DNA from 2 places in the Frankia sp. KB5 genome. Region 2 is predicted to be linked to the other one. Evidence: predicted binding sites of a transcription regulator. Region 2 holds the regulator's gene; the other holds the start of a gene.
The links. Region 2 encodes LexA, which represses DNA repair genes until DNA is damaged. Its sites were predicted from a motif close to CGAACNNNNGTTCG; they were not measured.

Region 1 (4,368 bases), on a different contig from region 2:
CCGCGGAGCGGCTGACCCCGAGCGTCTGGACGAACCGGGACAGCACCCGGGCCGGGGCCAGCGGGGTGCTGTTGCCCCGCAGGTCCACGTACAGCGTGTCGGTGAACCCCGTGCGGACGCGATGCGCGATGTGCACGGCCAGGGCGGTCTTGCCGGCGCCGGCCTTACCCGCGAACGCCGCCACCACGGTTCCCCGTGACAGCCCGACCGGATCGGTCAGCATGGCGTGCACCTGGGCCTGGATCGTGTCGCGCCCGGTGTATTCGCGGATGTCCGGGGGCAGCTGGTACCCCCCCTGGCTCGTGGGCGCCACGGAGACCCGCCGGTCGAGCGAGCGGGGCGGGGTCCAGGCCAGGCTGGACGCGCCGCGCAGCACGTCCTCCTGCAGCTGCTGCAACATCGCGGAGTCCAGCCCCAGGTCGTGCAGCGCCTCCAGGCCCTCCCGGCAGGCCCGGGCCGCGTCCTCGATCCGACCGTCCCGGTAGAAGGCGAGAACCAGCTCTCGGCGCAGCCCGTCGTCGTGGGGGTGCCGTGTCACCAGCACGCGCAGATCCCCGATGACCTCGCGATGACGACCCAGAGAGAGATCGGCGGCGATCCGGGTCTTGGCGATGTCGAGCTGGAGTTCGTCGAGGGCGTCCACGTAGGCCCGGGTGAACGGGTAGTCGATCAGGTCGACCAGCGGCGGTCCCCGCCAGAGGGCCTGGGCCTCCTGCAACGGGGCGATCGCGCTCACCGGGTCACCGTCATCCACCGCGCGCCGGCCCTGTTCCAGCAGCCGACGGGCCTGCTCGGAGTCGATCTGCTCCGGGCGCACGTCAAGGACGTACCCGGTCCCCTTGCGCAACAGCACCTCGGAACCGGTCTCCAGCCGCCGCCGCAGCTCGCTGACATGGGTGCGCAATGTGGCCAGCGCCTTCTCCGGCGGTGGGTCCCCCCAGATCACCTCCAGCAGCCGGTGACCGGGCACCACCTGACCGGCTTCCAGCAGCAACGCGGCCATCAGCACCTTGCGCTGGGTGCCGCCGAGCACGATGGGTGCTCCCCCGGCAGTGATCTCCAACGGGCCGAGGATGGCGAACTGCAGGCTGTCGCGGTCAGGCATCTGGTCCTCTCGTACGACCCCCGGTGATGTCTGTATTACCGCAGCGTGCGCCGGGAGGGGACATGGCGGCAACTACCGATCTGGAACGGCCCCCTGTCGTTTCCGCGTCAGGCCTGCTCCGGCGCCCGGTGTCCGGTGCGACGCGGGTGGCGGTCCGACTCCGTGGGGTGTCGTGTGACYCGATCGCGGAATCCAGGTGTTCCGATCAACACATTCTCAATGGTTCTGGTGATTGTGCGTGCAGTGGGTGTTGATCGCTTGGAGGTGCACTGAGTCCACGAAATCGAGGCGGCAGACGGCCGGGAGACGGCCGGCGAGGCGGAGGGGGTTGGGAACATGGCGATCACGGTGCCCAGGAGCCTGGCGAGGCGGCCCGCGTCGGCGGCGGGCCCGGCGGTGACCCCGGCGGTGACCCCGGCGGTGACCCGGACCCGGACACCGCGGACGACGGCCGGGGCGGACCTTCTCCCGCGGCGGGCCGGCGGACTGCCGCACGAGCTGATCTTCCGGATCGAGTCGGTATCCCGGCACGCCTCGGTCCGGCACGTGCACGTCGAGACCGACGAGGGCGCGGTGCTGGCCGACTGGTGGTCGCGGGGCCGGGTCGAGCTGATGGCGGCCGGCCGGCCGTTCGTGCTGGAGACCGACCTCGACGGTTTCGGGATCCGTCTGGTCGAACCCATGGGACGGGTGCCCCTGGCCGCCTTCGAGCCAGGCCGCCACGGGGGCTGGGTGCGCCTGTCGGACGGTGYCACGCTGCGTTGGCTCAGGCCGACCCGCGGCGAGTTCGCCAGCGGGCTCGTGGGTCACCGTGATGTGAACATCATCCGGTTTGCGCTGGACGGAACGGCGCTTGTCGTGGCCGATCCGGATGCGCTCGACCCGAGGGTCACCCGGGTGGCCCGGACGACAGGTGCGGATTCGGGACATGTCTGTCGGGGGAAAGTCGCGGACCCGCGGCTGGGATGGGTTCCCGACGTGGTGGCCCTGCTCGTCCTCGGCTGGTTTCTTCGGGTGGTCGAGTCCGAGGTCGCCGGATCTSCTCGATCGCGTGTTCGATACCTCGATGCTTGACGGGCGGCGCTGGCGAGGGTTCACTACTTCGTGATCGAACCTATGTTCGAGACTCGGGAGGTGTTGTGACCACCGTGACCAGTCGGCCGATCAGTGGCTCGGACAGTGGCTCGGACCCGGCGGGAGGAGCGGCCCGCGGTAAGGGTGCGTTTGGCGGCCCCGGTGGATCCACCGGGCCGCACGGTGGATCCACCGGGCCGGTTGGACGGACCCTGGTGCCGGCGGCGGGGTTGCCTCGCCGCTCCCGCGACGATCTGTTGGTCGCCGCCCGGCGCGGTCTCGGTGAGGCCGAGTGCGCCCAGACGGCCGGGGAGCGCTACGCCCTCGCCCACCTCGCGGCGCTGCGGGCGGCGGCCGCTGTCCTGGCGGACCGGGCCCGGCCCCGTCCCGGTCGTCGCGGTCGGCCCGTGAGTGCCTGGTGCCTGCTTGTCCGGGTGGCCCCCGAGCTCGCGGAGTGGGCGGAGTTCTTCGCGGCGGGGGCCGCCCGGCGATCGGCGGCCGAGGCCGGGCTGAAGGTAGTGACCAGGCGGGAGGCCGATGATCTGATCCGTCAGGTCGATCTGTTCGTCGGGGTTGTCGAGGGCGTACTGGGCCTCCCGTCCCAACCGATGATCGCCGGCACCGGTCCGGTCGGGCCTGGGGAGGTCACGATGGTCATGTCGCCGGGCCGAGGGCAGGCTGACCGTGGTCGGCCCGGCGGCGCCCCGGGTGGGTGACGAGCGGTTGCGTTTACGGTGAGCATCGGTCACTATCGGTTACCTTCCGAGGGGTAGTGGTTGGCGGAGCAGGAGATCATCGATGGTCCTCACCGGTTCTGAGCATCGGCACCGCGGCGCGCATCGGGCCGTGCCGTCCGCCGTTGCGCGTCGCAACATCTGGGTACTGCGGGTCGTAGGGCTGTCGGCTGGCGGGCTGGTCGTCGGGGTCGCCATAGGCCTCACCGTGGGTCGGTGACGCGCCTGGTCCTCCGGCGTGGGCGAGCGGGCTGACGGCGGCGCCGACGATGCCGGCGTGAGGAGGCGCGACGCGCATGACCAGCCATGTCACCGGCGCGGATCTGCGGCAGGCCGCGATCTGGCACGGCCTGCGGACGGTCCTGCCCGGATCGGCAGCGGGGGTTCCGGCCTGGTCGGTGGCCCCGACGGCCACAGCCATCCCGCCGATCATCGTTGACGCGGGCGGTGGGAGTGGTGGCTTCGCCGTACCCCTGGCGGTCGAGGGCTACCTGGTGATCGTCGTGGACCCGTCGCCGGACGCCCTGGCAGCGTTGCGCCGTCGCGCCGACGAACGGGGCGTCGCCGACCGGGTCACGGCCGAGCAGGGCGATCTGGCCGACCTGACCGGCATCGTCGGAGCCGAGACCGCCGATTTGTTGCTGTGCCACTCCGTCCTCGACGTCGTTGACGATCCCGAGGCCGCGCTGGCGGGGGCCCTGCGGGTGCTGCGCCCGGGAGGCGTTCTCAGCCTCGTCGTCGCGGGCCGGGCTGCCACGGTGCTCGCCCGCGCCCTGGCGGGTCGCTTCGAGCAGGCGCAGGCCGTGCTGACCGGCCAGGGCGCCGGGGCGCCCCGGACGCCCGCCGGGTTCACCACCGCCGAGATCGTCGCGCTGGTGAACGCGGCGGGCGCGGACGTCGTCGACGTCCACGGGGTGCGCGTGTTCGCCGACCTGGTCCCCGGGGCGCGGGTCGACTCCGATCCCTTCACCGCGCAGCGGCTGCTGCGCCTGGAACTGGCCGCGGCCGCCCTGGAGCCGTTCCGTGACCTCGCGGCACAGCTGCACGTGCTTGCCCGCCGTCGTGCCGCTGGTACCGCTCGCGAAGCCGGCGCCGCCGGGTTCCCGTGACCGTGGATTTCCCGGTATGAAAGACCCCAGTTCGGGCACGGACCAGGTGACGGGAATCGCTCGGTTCCAACCAGCATGACAGGTTGCCTACCGCACCCGCCCGCACATGCCTATCCTTGGTTATCAGGTTCCGTCCGCCGGGCCTACAGGTCGTGGGAGGAGCGTCGATGCCGCTCTCGGAGAACGAGCAGCGCCTGCTGGAGCAGATCGAGCGCGCTCTCGTACAGGACGATCCAAAGTTTGCCAGTACCGTGCGTTCGACGGACCCCCGTACCTATCTGCTGCGCCGGGTGCGCCGCAGCGCGGTCGTCTTCGTCCTCGGTCTGGCCGTCCTGGTCGTCGGTGT
Region 2 (4,368 bases):
TGACGCCTTCGATGCGTCCACTCTCGACAGATCCCTCATCAAGCCGACCGAAGCCGATTCGTCTTACCTGCCGAACTTCTTCGACGATTCTGGGGACGGTTTCGACCTGGAGGATCGCGCCGCGTTGCGGCGGGTTCCCGGTCTCGCCACCGAGCTCGACGACGTCACCGAGGTCGAGTACCGGCAGCTGCGGCTGGAGCGTGTCGTCCTCATCGGCGTATGGACGTCGGGTTCCCCGCGGTCGGCCGAGAGCTCCATGGCGGAGCTCGCGGCGCTCGCCACGACCGCCGGTTCGGTGGTGCTCGACGCGCTCGTGCAGCGTCGCGACCGGCCGGATGCCGCGACTTACGTCGGTTCGGGCAAGGCCCGCGAGCTCGCCGAGGTCGTCGCGGCGACCGGCGCGGACACGGTGGTCTGCGATGGCGAGCTCACCCCGGGTCAGCTGCGGCAGCTGGAGGAGGTCGTCAAAGTAAAGGTCATCGACCGGACGGCCCTCATCCTGGACATCTTCGCCCAGCACGCGACCTCTCGCGAGGGCAAGGCCCAGGTCGAGCTCGCGCAGTTGCAGTACATGCTGCCCCGGCTGCGTGGGTGGGGTGAGTCGATGTCGCGGGCCGCGGCCAGTGGCGGCGGCCGGGCGCCCATCGGTACCCGTGGTCCCGGTGAGACGAAGATCGAGACCGATCGTCGGCGGCTGCGGGCCAGGATGGCGCGGTTGCGCCGCGAGCTCGCCGCGATGACGACCGTGCGGGAGACCAAGCGTTCCGCCCGGCGGCGGGGTGAGGTCCCCAGCGTGGCGATCGCCGGTTACACCAACGCCGGTAAGTCGTCGCTGCTCAACCGGCTGACCGGCGCGGGTGTCCTGGTCGAGGACGCGCTGTTCGCCACCCTTGATCCGACCGTGCGGCGGGCGACCCTGCCGGACGGCCGGGCCTTCACCCTGACCGACACCGTCGGATTCGTCCGGCATCTGCCGCATCAGATCGTCGAGGCGTTCCGCTCGACGCTGGAAGAGGTCGCCGATGCCGATCTCATCCTGCACGTTGTGGACGGATCATCGCCGGAGCCGGCCGCGCAGATCTCCGCCGTGCGCGAGGTTCTCAACGACATCGACGCGGGCGGCGTTCCCGAGCTGATCGTCGTCAACAAGGTGGACGCCGTGGAGCCGACGGTCGTCGCGGGGTTGCGCCAGCTCGCCCCGGACGCCGTGTTCGTCTCGGCACGCACGGGCGAGGGGCTGGCCGCGCTGGTCGACGCGCTCTGTGCCCGGGTGCCGCATCCCGACGTGGAGATGCGCGTGCTCGTGCCCTACACCCGGGGCGACTTGGTCTCCCGGGTGCACGCGAACGGCGAGGTGCTCACGATGGAGCACACCGAGACCGGTACCCGGCTGTCCGCCCGGGTTTCCTCGGGACTCGCGGCGGAGCTGCACGCCTACCGGGCCTGAGCCCAGGAGYGATCAGACGCGAGGCAACCCGGCCGGCCGCCCGCCGGGCGGCCGGCCGATCCACATCAAACCCTGCGGAGCACAGCCACGATCCGGCCGAGGATGGTCGCATCCTCACCGGGGATGTCGGCGAAGGCCGAGTTCTCCGGATGTAGCCAGATCTTGCCGTCCCGAACCCGCAGACGCTTGACCGTCGCCTCCCCGTCGATCATTGCGGCGACGATCTCCCCGTTGTCCGCGACCGGCTGCTGGCGGACGACCACCCAGTCACCGTCGCAGATCGCCGCGTTGATCATCGAGTCGCCGACGACCCGGAGCAGGAACAGAGTGCCCTCGCCGACGATCTCCCTGGGTAGCGGGAAGACGTCCTCGACCGCCTGCTCGGCCAGGATCGGGCCACCGGCGGCGATCCGGCCCAGCACCGGCACGTAGGCCGCGTCCGACTTGCTTCCTTCGGTGGTGCCCGGCGCCGCCTCACCGACGATGGGAATCGTGCCCGCCACCGTCGTCGCGCCCGCGCCCACATCCGCGCGTTGCCGGGGGTGCTCGACGGTCAGCACCTCCATCGCTCTCGGGCGGTTCGGGTCCCGCCGCAGGTAGCCCTTCTCCTCGAGCACCTTGAGCTGGTGAGCCACACTACTGGTGCTGGTGAGGCCGACCGCCTCACCGATCTCCCGCACGCTGGGCGGATATCCGCGCCGCTCCACCGCGGCCCGGATGACCTCCAGCACCCTGCGCTGCCGGGGGGTCAGGCCCGCGTCCGTGGGGCCTTCGGGAAAGGCTCGCACGTTGCCGCGGGTTCCGCCCCGGCGCGTACCCCTGCCTTGGCTAGTCATCGCTTACCGCTCTCCTCGTCGCGTTTTTCTTCCGCCGTGCGGCCACCGGCCGGCCGGCGACCGCACGGCGGACCGTCCCGCTCCGGAAGCGGTCACCCACCGACTCGCCGCCGTCCGTGACCGGGGGAAACCGCCCGGTTCACACCCGACCGACTCGACGGTAACCGGCGGGTCGCAGAATCTCAAACGTCTGTTCGAGCGTGTCCCTGGCGGTTTCCGGTTCCCGATGCGACAATCGACCACGCGTTCGATCGAACGAAGGTTCGATCTTCGGTGTTCGGTGTCGTCGGAACGGGAGGGTGCCGTGGGATCCGCACACAGGGCGCGGGTCGTCGACCTGTCGATGGCCAGGGACCGGGTGGGTCATCGGCCGCCGGGTCGCCCGCCCGCACCCCCGCCGGGTCGCCCGCCCGCACCCCCGCCGCTCCGGCTGACCCGGCGGGGTCGGGTGGTGGTGGTATCGATCGTCGTGGCGGTCGTCGTGGYGGTAGCAATCATGATCATGCCTGGGGTGTCGATTGCCGGGCCGGATACCGCGGAGGCGCCGCGGCACCATCTGGTCATGCCGGGGGAGACGCTGTGGGAGGTGGCAGTGGCGCTCGACGAGAGCGCCGACACCCGGGTCATGGTGGACCGGCTGATGCGGCTGAACCACCTGCGGTCACCACTGATCGCCCCGGGCCAGTCGTTACTCCTTCCCTGACGCCCGGCTTCCCGGGTCCACGAGTGTCTCGGCGCAGGGTTCTCGCGCACCGTCGTCTTTCGTCCACGTGCGGTGCCACGTGCGATGCGGACCACACGGACCATACGGGGGTGCTGTCCTCATCTCTGGGGCCGTGCGCTACCTTGGACACAACATCTGGTGCTTACCGGGGTGTAAGTCATCCACAGGTTGTTCCACAGGTCTTCCGCGGGGAGCTGGCGGTCCATCCACAAGGTGGTCTGTCCGGCGTGGATGCCGGGTCCTCAACGGTGTCCCTCATCCCCGGTCCGGGGCGGTCGGCTCCGGCGCGGGCGAAGGAGGCGTAGCGCGTGCGGTGCCCGTTCTGCCGGCATCCGGACAGTCGCGTCGTTGACAGTCGGGAGGCCGAGGAGGGTTCGGCGATCCGCCGCAGGCGGTCCTGCCTGTCCTGCGGTCGCCGGTTCACTACGATGGAGGAGGCGTCCCTTCAGGTTCGCAAGCGCAGTGGGGCGGCCGAGCCGTTCAGCCGGGCCAAGGTCATCGCCGGTGTCCGCAAGGCCTGCCAGGGCCGGCCGGTGCGGGATGATGATCTCGCGCTTCTGGCGCAGCGGGTAGAGGACGCCGTCCGCTCGTCGGGGTCGGCGGAGGTRCCCGCGGAGGCGATCGGCCGGGCGATCCTCGGTCCGCTCCGTGAGCTCGACGAGGTGGCTTATCTCCGCTTCGCCTCGGTGTACCTGGCCTTCGAGTCGTTGACTGACTTCGAGTCCGCGATCGCCGCGTTGCGCTCCGAGGCCGCCGGACCTCCCACCACGCGGGATGGACCAGCACGACCGGTCCCGCGTGGCGCCGTCGATGTCTCGCCGGTGATCGGCACCCAGCAGGTGCATAGCAGGTAGGGCCGGGACCGCTCGACCGAAAGCGTCATACATCGCCCTGGCTCGCCGTGCCGGCCCGGTCCCGCCGGCGACGGGTGACATCCCGCGTCGCGGCCGTGCGAGGACCGCGGACCTCCCGGACGGCACGCATGCGGCCCGGCTCGACCTGGCTGGTGCCGTTCGCCGTGCRTGTGTTTGCCGTGCGCGTGCTCGTCCCCGCGGGCACCGCCGTGCGTCGAGGTCCGGCCCCGCACCGTCCCGACGTCCACTGGCTGCGGCCTGGGGCGGGGATGCCCACAACACATTGTTGAAGGTTGAAGCTGACGAGTGAAGACGAGGAGCGTCATGACCGACAGCCGCGGCACGAAGCCGAGCAGGTCAGCGGCGAAAGCGAGTGGGTTGAAGATCCAGCGGTCACGTACCACCGCCGGCGTCCACCCGTACGACGAGGTCACCTGGGAGTCCCGGGACGTCGTCATGACCAACTGGCGGGACGGCTCGGTCAACTTCGAGCAGCGGGGAGTGGAA

Region 1: a site for LexA is predicted at 2,215-2,228, ahead of KBI5_RS00700 (SAV_6107 family HEPN domain-containing protein). Genes of this name have one in related genera too.

What each region holds. Positions count from the first base shown of each region.
Region 1 is NZ_MRUJ01000003.1:23,603-27,970, reverse strand. Features, by position in the region: gene KBI5_RS00710 (BTAD domain-containing putative transcriptional regulator) at 1-1,105, opposite strand, end outside; gene KBI5_RS00705 (hypothetical protein) at 1,442-2,179, shown strand; gene KBI5_RS00700 (SAV_6107 family HEPN domain-containing protein) at 2,395-2,895, shown strand; gene KBI5_RS26050 (hypothetical protein) at 2,972-3,211, opposite strand; gene KBI5_RS00690 (methyltransferase domain-containing protein) at 3,210-4,022, shown strand; gene KBI5_RS00685 (DUF3040 domain-containing protein) at 4,190-4,368, shown strand, end outside.
Region 2 is NZ_MRUJ01000107.1:15,247-19,614, reverse strand. Features, by position in the region: gene hflX (GTPase HflX) at 1-1,447, shown strand, start outside; gene lexA (transcriptional repressor LexA) at 1,513-2,283, opposite strand; gene KBI5_RS11990 (LysM peptidoglycan-binding domain-containing protein) at 2,588-2,986, shown strand; gene nrdR (transcriptional regulator NrdR) at 3,316-3,861, shown strand; gene KBI5_RS11980 (vitamin B12-dependent ribonucleotide reductase) at 4,186-4,368, shown strand, end outside.